4 regions of the Anabaena sphaerica FACHB-251 genome follow, and region 2 is predicted to be linked to each of the others. Evidence: predicted binding sites of a transcription regulator. Region 2 holds the regulator's gene; each other region holds the start of a gene.
What was found. The regulator NtcA, encoded in region 2, controls nitrogen genes in cyanobacteria. The targets are predictions, from matches to a motif close to TNTGTANNNNNNNNTACANA.
Positions count from the first base shown of each region.

Region 1: H6G06_RS25140 (SAM hydrolase/SAM-dependent halogenase family protein) is a predicted target of NtcA. The motif match lies at 3,024-3,043, and genes of this name have one in related genera.
Region 3: H6G06_RS20020 (Glu/Leu/Phe/Val family dehydrogenase) is a predicted target of NtcA. The motif match lies at 2,345-2,364, and genes of this name have one in related genera.
Region 4: rpe (ribulose-phosphate 3-epimerase) is a predicted target of NtcA. The motif match lies at 2,882-2,901, and genes of this name have one in related genera.

Region 1 covers NZ_JACJQU010000027.1:50,735-56,151, forward strand. The annotation lists gene H6G06_RS25130 (hypothetical protein) at 122-1,069, shown strand; gene H6G06_RS25135 (DUF2301 domain-containing membrane protein) at 1,223-1,888, opposite strand; gene H6G06_RS25140 (SAM hydrolase/SAM-dependent halogenase family protein) at 2,177-2,974, opposite strand; gene pirA (arginine synthesis PII-interacting regulator PirA) at 3,100-3,255, shown strand; gene gatC (Asp-tRNA(Asn)/Glu-tRNA(Gln) amidotransferase subunit GatC) at 3,531-3,821, opposite strand; gene H6G06_RS25155 (photosystem I assembly protein Ycf3) at 3,987-4,508, opposite strand; gene H6G06_RS25160 (UDP-N-acetylmuramoyl-L-alanyl-D-glutamate--2,6-diaminopimelate ligase) at 4,624-5,417, opposite strand, start outside.
Region 2 covers NZ_JACJQU010000030.1:31,624-37,040, forward strand. The annotation lists gene H6G06_RS25720 (pre-16S rRNA-processing nuclease YqgF) at 1-380, opposite strand, end outside; gene H6G06_RS25725 (DUF3084 domain-containing protein) at 504-1,994, opposite strand; gene ntcA (global nitrogen regulator NtcA) at 2,174-2,845, opposite strand; gene fabI (enoyl-ACP reductase FabI) at 3,235-4,011, shown strand; gene hisB (imidazoleglycerol-phosphate dehydratase HisB) at 4,109-4,705, shown strand; gene H6G06_RS25745 (ABC transporter ATP-binding protein) at 4,838-5,417, shown strand, end outside.
Region 3 covers NZ_JACJQU010000015.1:3,007-8,423, forward strand. The annotation lists gene H6G06_RS20015 (hypothetical protein) at 1-888, shown strand, start outside; gene H6G06_RS20020 (Glu/Leu/Phe/Val family dehydrogenase) at 974-2,263, opposite strand; gene H6G06_RS20025 (cytochrome P450) at 2,460-3,794, shown strand; gene H6G06_RS20030 (Gfo/Idh/MocA family protein) at 3,854-4,996, opposite strand.
Region 4 covers NZ_JACJQU010000006.1:115,401-120,817, reverse strand. The annotation lists gene H6G06_RS12855 (diflavin flavoprotein) at 1-198, shown strand, start outside; gene H6G06_RS27415 (hypothetical protein) at 491-652, shown strand; gene H6G06_RS12845 (proteinase inhibitor I4 serpin) at 678-890, opposite strand; gene H6G06_RS12840 (S8 family serine peptidase) at 1,152-2,741, opposite strand; gene rpe (ribulose-phosphate 3-epimerase) at 2,928-3,635, shown strand; gene H6G06_RS12830 (TIGR02588 family protein) at 3,932-4,330, opposite strand; gene H6G06_RS12825 (TIGR02587 family membrane protein) at 4,327-5,229, opposite strand.

The DNA.
Region 1 (5,417 bases), on a different contig from region 2:
GGAAAATATTTTAATTTAATGTATATAAAAGGGGTTGACATTAAGTGATATTACTGTGGATAACTTTTGCAAGTATTTATATTTTAAACTATGTGTGAAAATTATTAATTAAGGTGTGACAGTGGAATATAACTTTAATTCGATTTGGGACACTTTAAAAAACTTTTTCCCTCCAACAGCAGTTATCGTGCTAGGGATTAATCTTTATTATACAAGGTTACAGAAGCGAAAAGAACTAAGGAATATTGCTTTTTCCATGTATCAAGAATTTTATGCACGTAGTCAAACACTAAATAAATTGATTCTACAGGAAAATACGACAATCACTCTTTATCCTGAACAGTTTAATAGTTATACTGAAAAAATATATACAGAAAAAGACTTGTACTTTATCCATAGAAAAGAAATTTCCTCTTTTGATAAGGAATTATTTGATAGTATTGTAAGATTTTATATTTATTTAGAAGATGCTAAAAAAGAATTAAAGGCAGCGTTTAAATACTCGCGTGGGATTAATATGTCTTCAATTAAAACCCCGGATAAATATGAAGGTAAAATACATAATTCTTTAGTAGATAAGTTGAAAATAGCACAGCGTGAAGTACAAAATTTGCAAATACTTCTTATAAAAAACTTTCATTTCTCTGAAGATGACCTTGTTAAAGTGGATGATAAGAGAAACTTAAAAAGTATTACAGCTTCTGTGTATCAAGATTTGCTCGAACGGAATGAATTACTAGAACAAGGAATATTAGAGTTACAACAGATATTAAATGCTGAAATAACACGAAATCCTAAAATATTTACTAACTCTGTATATCAAGAAAAAAATATATATTTTACATATAGAGAAGAAATTTTAGATTTTGATAAAAATTTATTTAATACATTAGAACTAGCTTATAAATGTCTTGAAAATGCTGAAAAAGAACGTAATATAGCACTTAGTAAGTCTGGAAATACAAAAGAAATATTTCAGCCTGTATTAAAAAATCTGGAAATTGCTCAAAGTGAAGTAAAAAAATCATTAACCTTGTTCACAAAGATAGAAAACAAGGAGGAAGGGTAAATCAATCACTATTAGACATCTCCGGTAATTAAATGTGCGTGGTTTGAAACCCTTGTAGAGACGTTCCGCCGGAACGTCTCTACCATATTTCTGGAGAGGTCTATTGATAAACCATTCACAAATTCATATGAGATTTTTTAAATCTGTATGTTATCAGCTTTGAATCTTTGCTAATCTTTGATTTTCCAAATAATCAAATACAGATTTATCACCAATATCAGCGGGAATATTTTGTACTGTTTTCCGCAACGCAAAGATTAAAAAGAAAATCGCCCAAATTCCTAATAAAACCTGTTCTGCTTGAGTTGATAAAATCCCTGTTAAATGTCCTAATAAAAGTAAGGGAACCAGGGGAGTTAAGATTTTAGTTTCTAAACGATGAAAGCAAAAACCTTCTTTAAAGAAAATACCTGTTAAAGCAGCAAAAGTAAAACCGACACCAAATAAAGTTAGAGGTTGGTTATAAACAGTCATTGCAAAAGCTTGACTGTCAAAATGTCCAAAAATAAAAGCAGAAATACTGCCAATTATCCAGAAAAGCTGGAGAATTTGGTGCAGTAATTTCATATAGATGTGAATAGTTAATAAACTCACACCCAAAGCTAAACTAAAACAGGTGTAAAGAGGAGTAATAGCTTGAATAGCAGCAGGTTCGTGAGGATAAAATAAAGCTAAACCGCTACCAATAGCAAAACTAATTGCAGCTATCATTAAACTTGTACGATAAATGATAACACCTGTGCGATCGCTCTTCGTAATTGTAAAATCGCCAAACTGTCCTTGATAGACTTCTGGTGTCGATAATGTTTGTGTAGTCATATTCAATAATGGATCATATTTTTAACAGGCTTCTATAGCTATTCTATCTCATACCCTTCCTCTTAACCCTCTTTTTGAACGAGAGATATAATTTGTTTCCAAGTATCCCAAATTAATATCAAGCAGCATAGAATTAAATTTCAAGGACGACTACCGCAGAGAAAGACAGATGAATTCATAAATTTGTAATTTTTATACATTAATATCACCATCTAATTTCTTGTCTTTCTTTGCGTCTTTGCGCGAAACTGAGCTTTAAGCAAATACTTCTAATTCTCATAGTATAAATTAGCAAGATTGTAAAAACAAGACTTGTAACCCATCCTGCCAATTAACTTGCAATTGTATCTGTGCATTACCGCCATTGATAGCAATTTCTACCCAACCGTGACTACCAACTAAAGCTAAAGCTTCCCCAACTTGCACATCACTGTAAGCTGCACATCCTGGTATAGTTAAACCCTTAACTTGCATACACCAAGTTTTACTTTTTACATATCTTGCGGGAATATTACTGACTAGATTACCAAAGTGATCTATATATTGAATACAACCAGCTACACCGTTTGTATTTTCCCAACATTCCCCAATATCCAATTTTACCAAAGTTTCAGGATTGATTTCCCTTCCTAGTTCTTGCAGATTAACACCACTTGCTAGATGCGCTGCTACTGGTGCAAAGATATCTCTACCGTGAAATGTGCTGCTAGGTTGGGATGTGCGCCAAAAGTTAATATTTGTTAATTCTACGGCTGTAATTACCGAATGCTGGGAAATTATACCGCTGAAAATACCGTTATCGGGACCGACAAGATAGCCGTGACCTAATTTTACAGCGATCGCTCTCCTTTGACTACCTACCCCCGGATCTACCACTGCTAAATGTACTGTACCCTTGGGAAAATAATCATAGGCATTCATCAAGCAAAACCTAGCTGCGGCAATATTTTGCGGTGGAATCTGGTGTGTTAAATCTATCAAGGTCAAATTCGGGTTGATTTGGGTAATTACTCCCTTCATTACCCCTACATAAACATCATGATCCCCAAAATCACTCAATAAAGTCAGGATTTTTGATTGACTCATTTATTCATGAAACCAGGCTTGACTATTAATATAGATAATATTATAATTTTCTGTAACAAGAGCTACAAAAAGTATGTTATGTTAGAATTACATGACATAAAAATAAACATCAAGAGGTTATGGCAATGAGTAGCAATAGACTACAAGCAGTTCAAAAAGCTGAAGAAGCACACAGACAGAATATTCAAAGAAGCGTAAAACATCGCTTGGAAGTTGCCAGAGCCAAAGATGATGAAAACCTGGTTCGTCTGTTGGAAGCGGAACAGGCTTATTATAGTTAAGGCGGTTAAGAAAAACTTTTAAAATTTCTAGGGCGTTGCTGAATTAGGGTATGAAACTGAAAAATCAATGATTTCAAACTCTTACTCTCTGTGACTGGAGTGCCTCTGCGTGAAACAAAATCATACTCTTAATCAGCAATGCCTAAAATTTCTAGTATTGTTGTGTGTAGACCTGCGAAAGCAGGTTTTTTTGTAGGGGCATTTAATCAAATCTAAGCAAAAAATCAGGGTGAGAAACATTCCCACCCCAAAAGAGTTTTGATTTTAATTGCTATCTAATCAGCATTGAGGATTTTAGGAACTTTGAAAAAATCGCCTTCCTGTTCAGGTGCGCTGCTGAGGATAGCTTCTCTATCAGGATAGGGTTGTAAATTATCTTCTCGTGTCACATTACTAACATCAATTGCTCTAGTTGTCGGCAGTATATTGCTGACATCAAGTTCGCTCAGTTGCTCGATATACTCCAGAATACTACCGAGTTGGGTAGTAAATATCTCTTCTTCATCTGGTGTCAATTCTAACCGAGCAAGATTAGCGACTTTGTGGACTTGTTCACGATCTATCATAGTTTGTTAATGGGAATAGGGAATAGGGAACAGGGAACAGGGAACAGGGAACAGGGAACAGGGAACAGTGAACAGAGAACAGGGAACAGTGAAGAGGAAAGAAGCAAAAGTTCTTGACTTTTGACTTTTGACTTTTGACTTGATTTGTCCCCAGTCCCCAATTCGTTAAAAGAATACGTCAATTTGCGATCGCCCGGTAGTTTTTAACCAGTTTTGCGCTTCAATGTAATTATTGGGAGCCATGCGAATTGCTCTCACCCAATAATCTGCGGCTTGGTCAAAAAGAGCTTCTCCAGCGTCATTATCACCTTCTTCCTTAGCTTTTTCACCTTGGAAGTGATAAATCACAGCAATGTTATTCAAGGCTTGGGGTAGACGAGGATTCAACTCCACAGCCTGGTGATAGTATTCTAAAGCTTTGATGTGGTCGCCATTACTAGCATAAATCAACCCCATATTGTAGAGAATATAACTTCTGTCATTGGTGTCTTCCTCTAGAGTCAGGGCTTCTTCATAGTAATCCAGTGCTTCAGCATATTCACCTTCTGCCTGGGCTGACATTCCATCTCGATAATAGACAAATGCTTCCTTAGCTTTTCTGTTGGTTGGCAGCAGTTTGAGGATCAAGTCTGCCATGACGGTAAAGGACTTGTCAACAAAGTTATCGTTTTTCTGTGTTCTTGGCATATTTGCCCCTCTAATGACTCAAATCAAGCAGACTTTTCAGGAACTAAATTCTTGGCAACTCTTTAGTTAATCTAACTGATTTCTGGTTGCTTCTCATCTTTCAACAGTTTTATGCTTAAATCGAGACTCTGGCCTGTAGAGCTTCCCGTGCTTGTTCTCGGTCATCAAAATGGATTTTTTCAGTACCCAGAATTTGATAATCTTCGTGGCCTTTACCTGCTAATAATACACCATCACCGGGTTTAGCTTCCAGGATAGCAGTACGAATGGCAGTAGCGCGATCGCAAATTACCATTGGTTGAATTGTATCAGGAATACCCGCCAAAACATCCTCTAAAATCTTCTCTGGGTCTTCAGTGCGGGGATTATCCGATGTCACCACCGCAATATCAGCGAGTTCTGCGGCTATTTTACCCATTTTTGGGCGTTTAGTGCGATCGCGATCGCCCCCACACCCAAACACACAAATCATTCTACCCGGTATAAACGGACGAGCCGCTTTCAGCAAATTTTCTAAACTATCAGGAGTGTGAGCATAATCTACAATCACACTAATATTTTGGTTAGGAGTAACTTGCACCCGTTCCATTCTTCCCGGCACACCAGGGAAATCAGGTATGGCATTTGCTACAACTTGCAAATCTAAACCCAGATGTAAAACCGCACCCACAGCAGCCAAAAGATTTTCTAAATTATATTGTCCCACCAAAGGAGAACTAAAAGCCACATCACCTTTGGGAGTATGTAAAATGCCACTTACACCATTGGGCTGATAACTTAAATCACTCATCCAAAAATCGGCATTGTGATCATTAACACTGTAAGTCCAAACCCGTTCTTTACTCAACCCAGAAATTAAACGTTTACCATATTCGTCATCAGCATTAATAATTGCCCTTCCTTGGAGAT
Region 2 (5,417 bases):
ATGGCTACAATGTCATCTATGGGTCGCGGAGGCTGTCGCAAACCCTTTGGTAAGAGTTTGGTGAGTCCTGTTGGTGGAAACATTTGCCAATAGCGATCGCGTGCTTCTAGAGTTGTATAACGCTCATCAACTAAAATAATATTCAGGGATGGAATTAATTCCTGATTAAGTTGCTGTTTCCACTTTTTCGCGGTTGTTTGGTCTCCCATGACGATTAAGGAAATAGGAAAACTTTGCCGCAATGACGAAATCTGAGCGATCGCCTCAGTAGCAGGAACAACTTGATGATAATACAGCTGCCGATCCAATCCCATCACGGCTACACCACATTTATCTCGACCAGGATCAAAGCCTAAAATTGCTGGTTGTGTATTAGTCATAGGGAACAGGGAACAGGGAACAGGGAACAGGTAATAGGGAAGTGGGGAAATGGGGAGATGGGGAGATGGGAAGGATTAATCACCCAATCACCAGTCACCAGTCACCAGTCACCAGTCACCTATTTACGTGCTAAAAATAACTTGTCCATTCAAAATTGCTACAAGTTTTACTCTCAAAGGACCGGCTGTATAGGTATCCTCAGCTGCTATGGCTTTAATTTCCAGTGGTTGCTCGGACTGTTGCAATTGGGCAAAAAAGCGTATAAAAGTACCATCTATCTGGACTGTTTCCACAATACCAGCATTGCGAGCGCGAAATTGAGAAGCAGAAATGAGCAAGTCTAGACGTTGCCGTAATTGATATGATGTCATAGTTTTCATATCAGCAGATGTTGTAGCTAGAATCTCACCTGCGGAAAATACCAGTTGATTTGGCATTGCATCAGCAAAAAATTCTATCTGTTTTTCTCCCCTGACATAATTACCCGCAGAGAAAATTCGCACTACATATTCTCGACCATTTTGAATTTGTTTAATTAGTTGCTCAACTCTTTCTTGGGTAACACGCAATAGCTCTGTATTTGCAGGAATTGTACCAGGTTCGCTTAATTGAATGTTGGCATTGCGGTTAGCTTCCTGTAAAATTTGGATTACCACTTTACGAGCAGCAGCAGGTTGCTCTACACGAACTACACCAGCAGCTATAACTTGACCACGAACCAAGGCCAGTTTACCCAGACGCAGGTCACGGTATGACTGATAATATTTTTCTAACCTTGCTACTTCCTGTTCTAAGTATTTTTGCTGGTTTTCCAATTCTTTGAGGCGAGATTCTCTGGTAGCAATTACTTGTTCTCGCTTTTTAATTTCTAAGTTGCGATTTTGAATAAGTGTATCTAAATTAGCAATTTTCTGATCACGTTGTTCAATAACTTCTTGGCGATTAGCAAGCTCGCGATCGCGTTTTTCAATGGCTGTCTTGGCTTCCTCAATCGCTTTTTTGGCTTCAGTATATAGTCGCTGGCGTTCTGCCTTTAATTCTTCTACTGCGCTGTGCAATGCCTGACGCTGATTATAAAGGCTTTCTAGTTCAGCTATAGCTTGTCTGTACTGAATCACTACTTCACCAAGTCGGCTTTGAGTGCCTTGCAGTTGAGCTTGGGTTTTGGCTTGTTGGCTGATAGTGCGGTTAAGTTGAGCTTGTGTTATCCGTTGTTTAGCATTGGCAGCTTGTAAAGATTGATTAATTGTCTGTAAATCCTGCTGTGCCTGAGCTTGTTCTTTTCTAGCTTCATTAAGCTTTTCTTCTACCTGGCTTTTTTCAGTTTCTGCGGTTTTGAGTTGTTCTCGCTTGTTTCTGAGGTCTTTTTGAATATCCTCCAACTCAAACACCCCTTTCCGTAATCCTTCGTCAGCAGCAAATAAAATTGCTAAAGTTGAGGCAGAAATCACACCACCCGTAAAAATAGTTACTATTACCGCTGTGTTTTTGGGACGCAAATTGAATAATGAGAGGCGTGCCTTACCAACTTTTGTGCCGATGCGATCGCCCACTGTGGCAATCACGCCTCCCAGAATTAAAATTGCTGCTATCAGGATGTACCCGGTGGCCATCTTCAACTACCGCCAGAAATGCTTCCAGATACAGCCTACTACTTTCAACCATTGTCTGTGGGGGAAAGGAGATTGGCAAAAGTAGAATTTAGTCAATTTTTAAATTACCTCCGATTGTGGTATTTTTTCTCAAAACACAACTTGACAAAACTTGTACCAATTTCCTCCCCCAGCAGCTTTTAAGTAAATTGCTTACTTAATGTGACAGGTTTATGCACAGTAATCTTTTTCTTGTGGATGGAAATCATTTTTTTCTCGCGTAAATCTCCAAGCAATCTGGTGACAGTAACGCGAGTAGAACCGATGGCTTCAGCGATCGCCTGATGAGATAGCTTCAAATCAATGGTAATGCCATCAGCACAAGGTACACCAAAGTCTCGACAGAGAATTAACAAAAAACTCACCAACCGAGAACCCATATCTCGGTGAGCAAGGGTTTCAATCATCATCTCTGTCTGGAGAATCCGCGAAGATAGCCCCCGTAGCATCAACATTGATAATTCTGGATTTTCCTTGAGTGCTTGCTCTACTTGTTCAATTGGTGCAGAAAGTAATTCTACCGCCGTGAAGGCAACTGCATGGTAGAATCTATCCGACTTATTACCCGTTAGCAATGACAACACGCCAAAAACACTATTTTCCCGCAGCAATGCTACCGTTATTTCTTCTCCTGCCTCATATACCCTGGAAAGTTTCACAGCACCCTTGAGAAGAAAATAAACTCGTTCGGCGGGATCGCCGGGAAAAAAGATCGTTTTGTTGCGTTCAAACGTCTCCACAACCGGTGGAAAGGCTCCAGTTGCCATCTGACGAAAAACATTTGCTAGGGCTTTATCTTGTGTCACGATCATCTCCCTTCCCCTACCCAATGCCGGAAAAACAAAAACTGATTACCTAAGAATACACCTGAAAAATCAAGAAAGCACCGTCAACCTTTCTGTTTTTTCCTATACTTAAATTTATCACTTCATATTCATTTGTTTATCATGATACCTAATTGTTGTTATTTTTAGCTAAAAATTGTTGATCAGTAGTTTAACAAACTCAACTTAAGAGGTTTTTTGGCAGAAAAATTTTCCATATCTTTATAACTTCTTAAACAATCTGCAGAAATTTTGTCGCTCTCAACACCCTACTGAATTAAATTTTTTGAAAATCCCATCCCCAACTAGGTCAAAATATACTCAGCTTCTAGTATTGTAAATATGCTCCTAATGATTGATCACATTGACCTATTTCTATGCTGAATCTGTCCGGAAAAAACGCCCTAGTCACAGGTATTGCCAATAACCGCTCCATTGCTTGGGGTATTGCTCAACAACTACACCAAGCAGGTGCTAACCTGGGCATTACCTATTTGCCAGATGAAAAAGGCAAATTCGAGAAAAAAGTTGCAGAATTGGTGGAACCCCTCAAGCCCAGCCTATTCCTTCCCTGTAACGTTGAGAATGAGGAGCAAATTCAATCTACTTTTGAAACAGTGCGCCAGCAATGGGGTAAATTAGACATCCTTATTCACTGTCTGGCTTTTGCAAACAGAGATGATTTAACCGGAGATTTTAGTCAAACCTCCCGTTCTGGTTTCAATAAAGCTTTGGAAGTTAGTACCTATTCACTGGTACAGTTAAGCGGTGCTGCTAAACCTTTGATGACAGAAGGCGGTAGTATTATTACTCTCTCCTATTTGGGTGCAGTCCGAGCTATCCCTAACTATAACATCATGGGTGTAGCCAAAGCTGGATTAGAAGCCAGTGTTCGTTACTTAGCAGCAGAACTAGGACCCCAAAATATTCGCGTTAATGGTATTTCCGCAGGCCCTATCCGCACTTTGGCATCCTCAGCAGTAGGCGGCATTTTGGATATGATTCATCATGTGGAAAAAGTCGCACCCCTGCGTCGCACTGTCACTCAACTAGAAGTAGGCAATACAGCAGCTTTCTTGTGTAGTGATTTGTCTAGTGGCATCACTGGGCAAATCCTGTATGTAGATGCAGGATATGAAATCATGGGAATGTAATGGGGATTGGGGATTGGGGACTGGAGACTGGGAAAAATTAATCAACTCTTGCCTCTTGCCTTTTGCATGAGTGCCTTCTTTCAATGACTTACGACTCATGACTAACAACCGCATTGCTACAGTTAAGCGCACCACCGGGGAAACTGATGTACAAGTAACCATCAACCTCGATGGTACAGGCATCTGCAAAGCTGCCACAGGGATTCCCTTTTTAGATCATATGCTGCATCAAATCGCCTCTCATGGGCTGTTTGATTTGGATATTCAAGCCAAAGGTGACTGGGAAATTGATGATCACCACACTAATGAAGATGTGGGTATTACCTTGGGTCAAGCTTTACATCAAGCATTAGGTAATAAAAAAGGCATTGTCCGCTTTGGTAATTTCCTTGCGCCTCTGGATGAAGCTCTGATTCAGGTGGCTTTGGACTTTTCTGGACGACCTCATCTTAGTTATGGTTTAGACATTCCTACTCAACGGGTGGGAACTTATGACACCCAACTGGTACGAGAATTTTTTGTGGCGTTGGTGAATCATAGTCAAATGACCTTGCATATTCGCCAATTTGATGGTGTTAATTCTCATCACATTATTGAAGCAACTTTTAAAGCCTTTGCTAGAGCTATGCGGATGGCAGTAGAAATCGATCCTCGTCGTGCTGAAACTATTCCCAGTTCCAAAGGTGTGTTATAAGTTACTATTGGTAGCGCCAGAAAGCTACTCGCTTGGCGATAATTGACACATTAAGATAGTGGTGTTTATTATCGTGATACCGTAAAACTTGTAATCAGTCACACCCAATCGGTAATTGGTAATTTAACCACAATGAATTCTGTTGCAGAAACTCCTGAACCTCAACTGAATCCTGTAGATCAACCACCAGTAGTCCTAACTTCTGAGTTGCGAAAAGTCTATCGCACTGGTTTTTGGCTGAATCAAAAAGTTGTATCTCTCAAAAACTGTTCTCTACAAGTTTACCCAGGACAAACCTTTGGTTTGCTAGGTCCCAATGGTGCTGGCAAAACTACACTGTTAAAACTGTTACTAGGAATTATTCGACCTTCTGCCGGTAGGGGTTTATTATTAGGTAAGCCACTGGGCGATCGCTCTGTGAAGCAACGTATTGGCTACTTACCAGAAAATCCTTATTTATACGACTATCTCACCGGCTGGGAATTTTTGGAATTAGCTGCTGGGTTATTCCAAATTCCCCACAAGATACAGCGTCAACGCATTCCCCAACTTTTAGAATTAGTCGGTTTATCTCAAACTGATGCTCGCAAAAAGCTAATGCGTCGTTATTCTAAAGGAATGCTTCAGCGTGTTGGCATGGCTCAAGCATTAATTAATGATCCAGATTTAGTATTTTTAGATGAACCAATGTCTGGACTTGATCCCTTGGGAC
Region 3 (5,417 bases), on a different contig from region 2:
CATCTAGATATCCTAGAAAAACCAGTTACTAAATACGCAAATGTAGTCTACACAGTCTACGCTCGTCAAAATAATCGTTGGGTGCAATTTTACAGCACTACCGGAGCAAGACTGATTGAAAATAAAGGAGGAAAATTCTTCTTAGCCCCAGAAGTAATCGAATTTAGTAAACTGCGACTCGATAATATTAACTTATCGAAGTCAGATTTAAGATTTGTCACGCAAATTCGCTATGATAGCAATACCAAACGTGACGAAAGATTGGTATTTGAAGATGTCTGGAATTATAGCTCAATTAGCGAAATTAGTAGCATTACTCAGCTAACCACTGTCAGTGCAACAACAACTACAAGCACTCAAACAGGTAGTTATAACAACAACTATAACAGACGTGATAACGATGATGATCGTCGCCGAATTGAAGCGCGAAGAGAAGACAAAAAAGAAGAAAAACGTTACTCATCCAAAGCCTTCAGAGTCCAAGGTTGGAATGGCTCTTTTAAGGTAAACAGATTAGTTAATTCTAATCAAAGAGCTTTAGTTCTGTATCTAGATATCCTGGACAAACCAGCTACTAAATATGCAAATGTACTCCACACAGTTTACGCTCGTCAAAACAATAGCTGGGTAAAATGTTACAGCACTACTGAAACTAAAAGGATTCAAAAAAAAGGTAAAAAATACTTTTTAAACCCAGAAGTAATCCAATTTAGTAGACTGAGATTAGGTAATGTTGACTTATCAAGGTCAGACCTAAGAGTTGTCACAGAAATTCTTTATGATCTCAAAGGAAACCGAGAGGAAAGATTAGTATTGGAAGATGTTTGGAATTATAGTTCAATTACTGAAATTAATAGCATCAGTCAGCTAGATGTTGTCAGCTATTAACTATTTAATGAGAGAATGAATTACAAAATTTAGTTCCTCTCATCATACTGTCAGGGTTTAGCAATGCTAAACCCCTACTGTATAACTAAGGATACAAACCCCTATCAGTCAAAGCTTGGGCTACTCTACCTACACCCAGCGTATAAGCCGCCAGCCGTAAATTCACCCGTCGCGCCTGTGCTTGTTGAATCACTTGACGGTAAGCATTCACCATCAAATGCTCCATTTCCCGGTTCACTCTTTCTTCGTCCCAGAACAAGTAAGAAAGACCTTGTACCCATTCCAGATAACTCACCACCACACCACCAGCATTAGCTAAAATATCCGGTAAAACCGTCACACCACGGGCTTCTAGGACTCGGTTGGCTTCCAGAGTCACAGGTCCATTAGCAGCTTCAGCAACAAACTGCGCTTGAATGTGATCAACATTTTCTTCCGTAATTTGATTTTCTAAAGCTGCGGGAATTAATACATCACAAGGTAAAGTTAATAAGTCTGCGTTACTAATTGGTGTAGCTTGGGGAAATCCTACCACACTCCGATGATTTTCAGCAGCGTAGGCTTTCAACGCCGGAATATCAAGACCAGTTTCCGAAAATACACCCCCAGCACCACTAGAAACAGCAATAATTTTCGCTCCTTCCTGGTGTAACAATTCAGCCGCAGCACCGCCTACATTACCGAAACCTTGAATGGCAATTCGCACACCTGGAAGGGATCTACCTTGATCCGCCAATGCTTCACGGACAATAATCATTACACCGCGTCCAGTGGCCATTTCCCGACCGAGAGAACCACCGACGGAAAGCGGCTTACCTGTCACAATCCCCGGTACAGCATGACCGACATTCACAGAATAAGTATCCATCATCCACGCCATTTCACGGGCAGATGTACCCATATCCGGGGCTGGTATATCCACTGATGGTCCAATGTCTTTAATTAATTCACTGATATAACGCCGGCTGATTCTTTCTAATTCCCCAACACTGTATTTTTTCGGATCTATGGGAATTCCACCTTTTGCACCACCGTAAGGAATACCCAACAACGCACATTTCCAAGTCATTAACATGGCTAAAGCGGAGACTTCCCGCAATGTCACCGCCGGATGGTAACGAATACCACCTTTATAGGGTCCTAAAATATCGGAATGTTGCACCCGATGTCCCGCTAAAACCCGCACTTCCCCATTATCCATTTTTACGGGTATGGAAACAGTGACGACTTTACGGGGATGGCTGAGAATTTCTAATAAACCTGGATCTAATTTTAATTCTTTAGCAGCCCATTCTAAATAGCTACAAGCTTGGTCAAACGGGCAAATATGCGCTGGAGAGTGATTTTCCCACACTGGGCGAGAGGTTGTAACCATAACATTTACTCCTCATCACGGTATTTTGGTGAACCGGATATGTATGGTTAGCTTACCCTGGTTTTTCAAAAAAATATCAATTTTGTAGTTTCTGTTACAATTTTATATAGATTTTTGTGTATGCCAATAACTGCTCTGCTTAAAGGAACAAATGTTTTACAATTATTTAAGTTTTATTAAGTAAGTTAAACACAAAATGAAAACCCAAGCAACCAAATCACAAAATCAATTACCTTTACCACCTGGAAACTTAGGTTTACCTGTCATTGGTGAAACAATTAGTTTTTTAAGTGATCCAGATTTTGCCACCAAAAGACAAAAGAAATACGGTAACATTTTTAAAACTAATCTATTTGGCTCTCCCACGATTATGATGATAGGAGCAGAAGCCAATCGCTTTATATTTAGCGGTGAAAATCAGAATTTTACCATTAAATGGCCTGAGACTGTTGCAGTATTGCTTGGACCAGCTTCTTTATCAATGCAAACAGGTAGCATTCATCAAACCAGACGCAAATTATTATCCCAAGCATTTCAACCCAGAGCTTTAGCAAGTTATACACCTGCAATGGTAGAAATTACTAATAGCTATTTACAGAAATGGGCAAATTTAGGTCAATTAACCTGGTATCCTGAACTGAGACAATATACTTTTGATGTAGCTTGTAAATTATTAGTAGGAACAGATACTACTAATGATCATCATTTTACTGAATTATTTGAAGAATGGTCTGGGGGTTTATTTACTCTTTCCATTCGTTTACCTTGGACTAAATTTAGTAAAGCTTTGAAATGCCGAGAGCAGTTGTTAACCAAAATTGAACAAATTATTTTACAACGTCAAAAACAACCCAGTTCTGAACAAGATGCTTTAGGTTTATTATTAAATGCAAAGGATGAAGATGGTAATAGTTTGAGCATAGACGAACTCAAAGACCAAATTCTCACTTTGTTGTTTGCTGGACATGAAACCTTAACTTCTGCATTGTCTTCTTTTTGTTTGCTGTTAGCACAAAAACCGGAAATTTTAGCAGCAGCAAGGAAGGAACAGCAGCAAATAACTTGTACAGATATGCTAACATCTGAACATCTGAAACAAATGACTTATTTAGATCAAATACTCAAGGAAGTCTTGCGAGTTATTCCCCCTGTTGGTGGTGGGTTTCGGGAAGTAATTCAAAGTTGTGAATTTAATGGATATCGCATTCCTCAAGGTTGGAGTTTATTATATCAAATTGGAAAAACACATCAAGATGAAACTATATATAAAGATGCTCAAAATTTCGATCCAGAACGGTTTGATCCAACTAGGGCTGAGGATAAATCTAAGCCTTTTAGTTATGTGACTTTTGGGGGTGGAATGAGAGAATGTGTAGGTAAAGAATTTGCTAAGTTGGAGATGAAAATATTTGCAGCTTTGCTGTTACGTGGTTATGAATGGGAACTTGTAGCGGGACAAAATCTGGATTTAATAATGATACCCACATCCCAACCCCGTGATGGTTTAAAGGTAATTTTCGGTTCTATTTAATTTGTACTAAATCCCCGACTTCGGGGAGAAGTTAGGGATCGTGTAGTTCATCTAGTTCATCAATTACCAGCAGGTGAAGTAGCATGAATTAGCTCTGGTTTTTCTTCAGTAGCAGGAAGCTCAATAGTTTGAGCCGATGTCGGGCGTTGATCACGCTTCAGAGTTTGCACTTTCACAGGTTGACCTGTTTCAATAGATTGGTAGAGTGCTTGAATAATGCCAACATCATTCAATCCTTCTATTCCTGACGGTTCTGGGTCTTTATTTTGAAGAATGCAATCTGAGAAATAGGTGAATTCAGCTGCTAGTTGATCATGGCTCTCAAAGGTGCGTTCTTGGGTTTCACCATTAATAGTCAGATAATGCTTAATTTCTCCATGCCAAGTATAAGCAGATTCTACTCGGATGTCGCCTTTAGTGCCTACAACCTGATAATTAGAAACTTTTGCTGCGCCAAAACTACAGGTAAATGTTGCTAGTCGTTCGTTGGGAAAACGCAGGATAACACTAGTCATTTCTTCTACTTCGCTGAAGCGTTGTTCTCCTTTAGTAGCAGCTACAGCAAACACTTCGGTTGGTTCATCTTGAAACAGATAGCGTGCGGCATTGATGCAGTAAATACCAATATCATAAATTGTTCCCCCACCTGTAATCTCTCGTAAACGAATGTTGCCTTGTTCTACTTGTTGAGAGAATACAGAGTTGAAAAGTCTTGGTTCACCAATTTGGTGCGATGGGCTATGCCCCGCCGAAGGCGATCGCACTATTTCTACTGCTTGTAAATTTGCTGGTTCTAGATGTAAGCGATAAGCAATCATCAATTTTACACCATTTTCATTGGCAGCTTTTATCATTGCCTCGCACTCTTTTTCTGTCACAGCCATTGGCTTTTCACAAAGTATATGAATGGACTGATTAGCTGCCCGCACAGTAAAATCACAATGTAGATGATTGGGTAATGCAATATAAACAGCATCAATATCACCGCTTGTCAGACAGTCTTCATACTCATCATATGAATAAGTATGCTGAATGCCATACTTTTTGCTGAGTTCTTCACGTTTTGTCGGGTCATCAGAAACTAGAGCAACTAATTCAGAGTTATCGGCAGAAGTAAATGCAGGTAAAGCTGCTTCTTGAGCAAACCAACCTAAACCCACAACGGCATAACGAATTTTGTGCTTTTCGTTTGTTGTTGTCATTTTTAGACCTCTTGATGAAGAACTTGTTTGAAAAAGTCAGTAAGCATTCGGCTATCAGATACCAGCAGTCAAGCAAAACCGTTTTTAAGGCTAAGTTTAGAGGATTTTCAGTTAGGGAGACTGACACTAAAAGCCATTCCTAATTCCTCGGTAAAATGCTCATAAATTCCAGCTTTTACTGATAGCTATTCACTGACGGCTGAATGCCGAAAAAAATCATTCTTTTAGGCTAATGAAATTTTTTAAGTATTCCATCATACTGATGAGATAACTTTAAGCATACTTCTAATCATACTTAGGAAATACTTTCTTCCTGGCAGATGGTCTTTGGGATGGCAGCTTTTATAGCTACAGGGAACTCTTAACGGGGAACGGGGAAGAGAGTTTTGGTGAATTTACTTTTTGTTACATACTACTCTTC
Region 4 (5,417 bases), on a different contig from region 2:
GCTAACTTCCAGACTGTAGAAGCAGACAACGGTTGCACAGTCCTCACCGATGCTTGTGCATATTTAGAATGTTCCGTTAACCAACGTCTAGAATGTGGCGATCATTGGGTGATATACGCAACCATTGATAACGGCAAATTACTCAAACCTGATGCAGTGACTGCTATCAACCACCGCAAGACGGGTTCACATTATTAGCAGGAGATCAACGAGTTAGGAGGTAGAAGAAAGAAAAATAGACATCTCGTTGATCTCGTTCCTAGTCTCAGACTGGGAATGCTATGAAGAGGCTCTGCCTCTGATTTAATAGAAGGCAGAGCCTTCTAAAATTCATTCCCATACAGAGTATGGGAACGAGAAATGTCCGGCGCTGCTACAGAAGCTGGTAGTAATAATTGCTTTGTCAAATTTGGCGCTGTGCGTTCTGGGAATGATGCACAAAAACGTTTTGACCAGTTGTTAGACTTGTGTGAAGGTTTAACTGTAGCGGATGTCTCGCTTGGTTGCGGGAGTAAATACCAGTCGAGAAGCCGCTTATTTGCAGATGCAAACCCGTGGTTTTCGTAGTCAAAGCATCGGTGTAGCCATGCACAGACCTAATCAACCAGGATACAATCGTAGGGATGTGTTTGTGTTGGATGATTGGCGTTAGTACAAGCAGCCAGAAGTAACAAACATCAGAAGTAGCCATTATCCTTGGTAAATTCCGACTCAGTGCCAGGTAGACGAGATTTGGTGATTAATGCTGTATTGTGATCAATTTGGGAACATCCAAGTACACTCAACATCACAATACTAGCTGCGGCTAAAACGTAGCGTCTACCTAAACTCACTCCGTACCGTCTTTGTAAGAAATTTTCTTGCACAGCACTAAACTTGTGTCGGTTCATCTACTACCTCATTTGTTGTTTCAGCTTTCTATTAAGTTAGACGCTAATGATGTGTCAGGTGTTCACTATCTCATATACCGCACATAAACAGCTAATGGTTACAGTTTTGGTAACAGACATAGATCCCCGACTTCTTTTTTGAATTTGTGAATAAATTATGAATTGTTGCTAGAAGTCGGGGATCTGGACAATCACATCCCCGACTTCTTTTTTGAATTTGTAAATTAATTATAAATTGTTGCTAGAAATCCGGGCTATCTCCTAATTGACAGGAACAGTCCACCAAGCTAAGGAGTATGCTTGAGTTGGTTCATTGACTTGTTGTTTAAAATGGACGCGAATTTTATAATTCCCAGTAGCAGGAACGGGACAAAAAATATGTTCTACATTATCAATTTCACTCACAGAAGCACAAGCAGCAATTTCAGTTTTTGGACTGTCTGCTTTGACTAGATAAAGGTCAAGGTTATTTAAACCTTTATTTTGGAAAGGTTCATTTATATCATATTGGTGATTTTTATTTTTATCATCTAATTCCACTAATCTATCCCAAGTTAAGGTAAGAGCTATAAAACTGTTTTGTTTTAAGGGTTTTGCTAAACTATATTCTCTGAAAGAATTAGCATTAATTGTGTTATAATCCCAACCAACTGATGGAACTGGTGCGGAAGGTTGCCATTGACCCGGCATAAATTGTTGATAAGCACGAAAAGCATTTAAATGACCAGTTCCCATTTGATCATCAAGGGGAATTTTCGTGTTTTTGTAAGCATCAGAAGCAAACCAATCTCGATTTTGTTTATCAACTAAAGTCTTGGTCATTCCCAACCACAAACCATCACCTCTATCTTGAATTTTCTCGGCTGAATTTAATAATACAGCTTTCATAACCTGATGATTTCGAGCATCAATAGTCCAATTTGGTTGTTTAATTCTTAACTGTCGGTCAGCAAATTCTTGTAATAAAGCTACGGTAGCGGTAACGTGAGGTGCGGCAAAACTCGAACCTGTAGATTTATTCAATTTACCATCAGGGTTAAGTACATGAATATTACTACCAGGAGCAACTAAACTAATTGATCTGCGTCCACCAATATTAAATTCTTTACCAACAAGGCGATCGCCCACTCCTTGATTATTACCTGCTAGATTAGAAACATGAAGTTTATTAAAAATCTCCTCTCTTGGGGATGAAAAAGCGACGTTAATTGCGTTAAAATTATCTGTAGGAATGGGAATCCCGCCTTTGCCTTGGTTGCCAGCGATCGCATACACGACATTATGAACCCGACTCGACCAGTCAATACACAAAGTCAGTAAAGCTTGACCATCTAAAACAGCTTCTGGTCTGGGGTCACGGTTCAAAGGTTCACCAAAACTAAAGTTAATAGCGCGAACATCACCACTGTTTTGTAATGCTATATGTTGTGCTGATAAACACTCTTCTGCTTGACCCATATTTTTTGTAGCACCGACAGCAGAAGAATATAGTCTTGCTTCTGGTGCAACTCCCGGCCAAGCTTTGTCTTTACTGACCATCACCGCAGCCACATTATAAGCATGGGGATCAACGCCAGTATTTGACTTAGCTGGTACTGTGCGTAAAAAAACGGCAACGGGAGAAATAGCGCGATTTTTAGACACGGCTTTATCTAAGCCAAACATACCAGGACGACCAATTTCTACCTGACCGATGGCAATTTTGCGGCCAGTTAAATTGTAAGGAGGTTGATGTAATTTCAGCACATCAATACCACCGCTTCCTAGAGAACTGCCAAACTTTACAGATGCCAATACTGGCACAGTTAAACAGGAAATACCCAAACCGCAAATTATCCAGATTTTGTTCATAGTCAATTATCAGGGAACAGGGAACAGGGAACAGGGAACAGGTGACAGTTAAGAGGTAATAGGGAATAGAGAATAATTAGTTACCAATCACCAATCACCAGTCCCCAATCACAAATCACTAATTTCCAAAAAGTCCATATTTTGTTACAATGCTTACAGACGAGGACGCTTAAGAACCCACTAGCCATGACCCAAAACCCATCTAAAAAGCCTATAGTTATCTCTCCATCTATCCTATCAGCGGATTTTAGTCGTCTGGGTGACGATATTCGCGCTGTGGACAAAGCGGGAGCAGATTGGATTCACGTTGATGTAATGGACGGACGCTTTGTACCTAATATTACAATAGGTCCTCTGGTTGTGGAGGCGATTCGTCCGATTACAACCAAACCGCTGGATGTCCACTTGATGATCGTGGAACCAGAAAAGTATGTAGAAGGTTTTGCTAAGGCTGGTGCTGATATAATTTCTGTACACGCTGAACATAACGCTTCACCTCACCTACACCGGACTTTGGGACAAATCAGAGAACTCGGTAAACAAGCTGGAGTTGTACTGAACCCCGGTACACCTTTAGAATTAATTGAATATGTACTGGAACTGTGTGATTTAGTGCTGATTATGAGCGTTAACCCCGGTTTCGGTGGACAAAGCTTTATTCCTAGTGTGGTTCCCAAAATTCGTAAACTGCGTCAAATGTGTGATGAACGCGGTTTAGATCCTTGGATTGAAGTTGATGGGGGACTCAAAGCTAATAACACTTGGCAAGTTTTGGAAGCAGGAGCTAATGCTATTGTAGCGGGTTCTGCTGTGTTTAATGCTCCTGATTATGCTGAAGCGATTAACAATATCCGTAACAGTAAGCGTCCCGCACCAGAATTAGCTGCTGTTTAAGCTAGAAAGAATAATTAGTCACCTGTTACACATTGAACTTGCATTATTTCAGAAGTGGTATCTTTAGCTGACTTGGATCACTTCTGAACATGAGAATGGTTCAGCTAACGAAATCAAAAAAATAAAGGGCGCTAACTCAAGCGAGCGCCCTTGTTTATTTTCCGCATTCAACTCAGGAAACTATAGCCCGCATTCTGCACTTCATTTTGTAATATATAAAGAGAAGTTAAGAGTTGCTTGAGTTATATCAAGTCCGGTTGATTAGTTATGATTACCTCATCTGTGCAGAAATTGGATTATGGCAACTTATAGCTAGCAACCCGCACAGTTAATTGCCCCTGACGCGGATTTTGGCTAAATATAAATGCTCCTTCTTCCTTTTCACCATCAGACAAAAAATCAATCTGTTGCTCTCCTGTTTCAACAACTTTATCAGCAATTTGTAACTCAGCAATAATTTGCACTGATTCAGCAGTTTCACCACCAGTATTAACTATTTCAAAGGGAACATAAAATTTCCCATCAATTTCGCGAATCATTTGTTTTTTAGTAACTGATAAAATGGGAGGTTTGTCTTCCTCATTCATCCAAATGTAACCGACTAAGCTAATAATAATTGCCAGGATAAATAAAGCTATACTAAATGTTACCCACTCAGCTAAAGAAAGTTTTGGTTGGGGTTCTGTTTGCATCATATTGCTAACCTACCCGCTGCACCACCAATAGTTGCAGGTAATCCCAAGACTAAGGTATGTTCTAACCACATCCTCCAAGGGTCTGCAAGAGTTATCTTCTGAAAAAATAACAGCATCACTGCACTTGCTAGTAAAGATACTAAATAAGAAATAGTCGTTTCACTTAATGGCCTCTGAAAAATCCCTTTTTGCTGTCTGCGTTTTTGTTGGTCTGAAAAACCAGCTTGAAAGACAATTGCGTAGGAAATCACTAAAGATGCAGCCATTAGCGCCAATAACCAAGGGGGTGAAATAGCAGATGCTAACATAGGAACTTCATCGGTTGGTGCAATATTAAAACCAATCACAATTGCACCAATGAGAGTGGCACCTAAATCAGCCAATGTGCCGTGCAAACCATTTTGCTTATGTTTGCTGATACCATTACCTTTATGAGTAATTGATGTTGAATTATTTTGATTACTTTCTTGGAGAAACTGGTTGGCTAATGCCACCCCTAGCGTAAATGGTACACCTTCAAATACAACTTTACCCAGGTTTTCTTTCAAGGAAGTTTCTGGCGTAATTTCTTGCAATAACCACAACATAAATGCAGAACAAACAAATCCAATTGCCATTGCCTCTACAGTATCTATCGCTGCTTCATCAACTCGCCAGTTATTTCTGCGTTTGCGAAAACCCTCTGTATAATTGAGCAAAAAAACTACAATAAACATTAAAGCAATCGCTATAAAAATCAATCTTGGTTTTGCTAGAGAGCCAATCCACCATACTTCCATAGTATATATTAGTGGAATACCAAATAAAAAACCTCCACAAGTGCCACGCACAATATCATTTATTTCTCGTGTCCAAGTATTTTGATAATCTTTTTTAATCACTAAGAATATGTACCTCATTATTGAATTTTCATATTTTAATCTATGATAAATGTCTCATGAAATATATATTTTCAACATCTATCCTACGTTATTTTATAAATATACTGTTATATATTTCCTGCGGTAGACACACAAGAAATTGCTTTTTGGTAAGTAACTTGGCACAATTAAATATAAAACCTCTCTCCAAACCTCTCCCCTGGTAG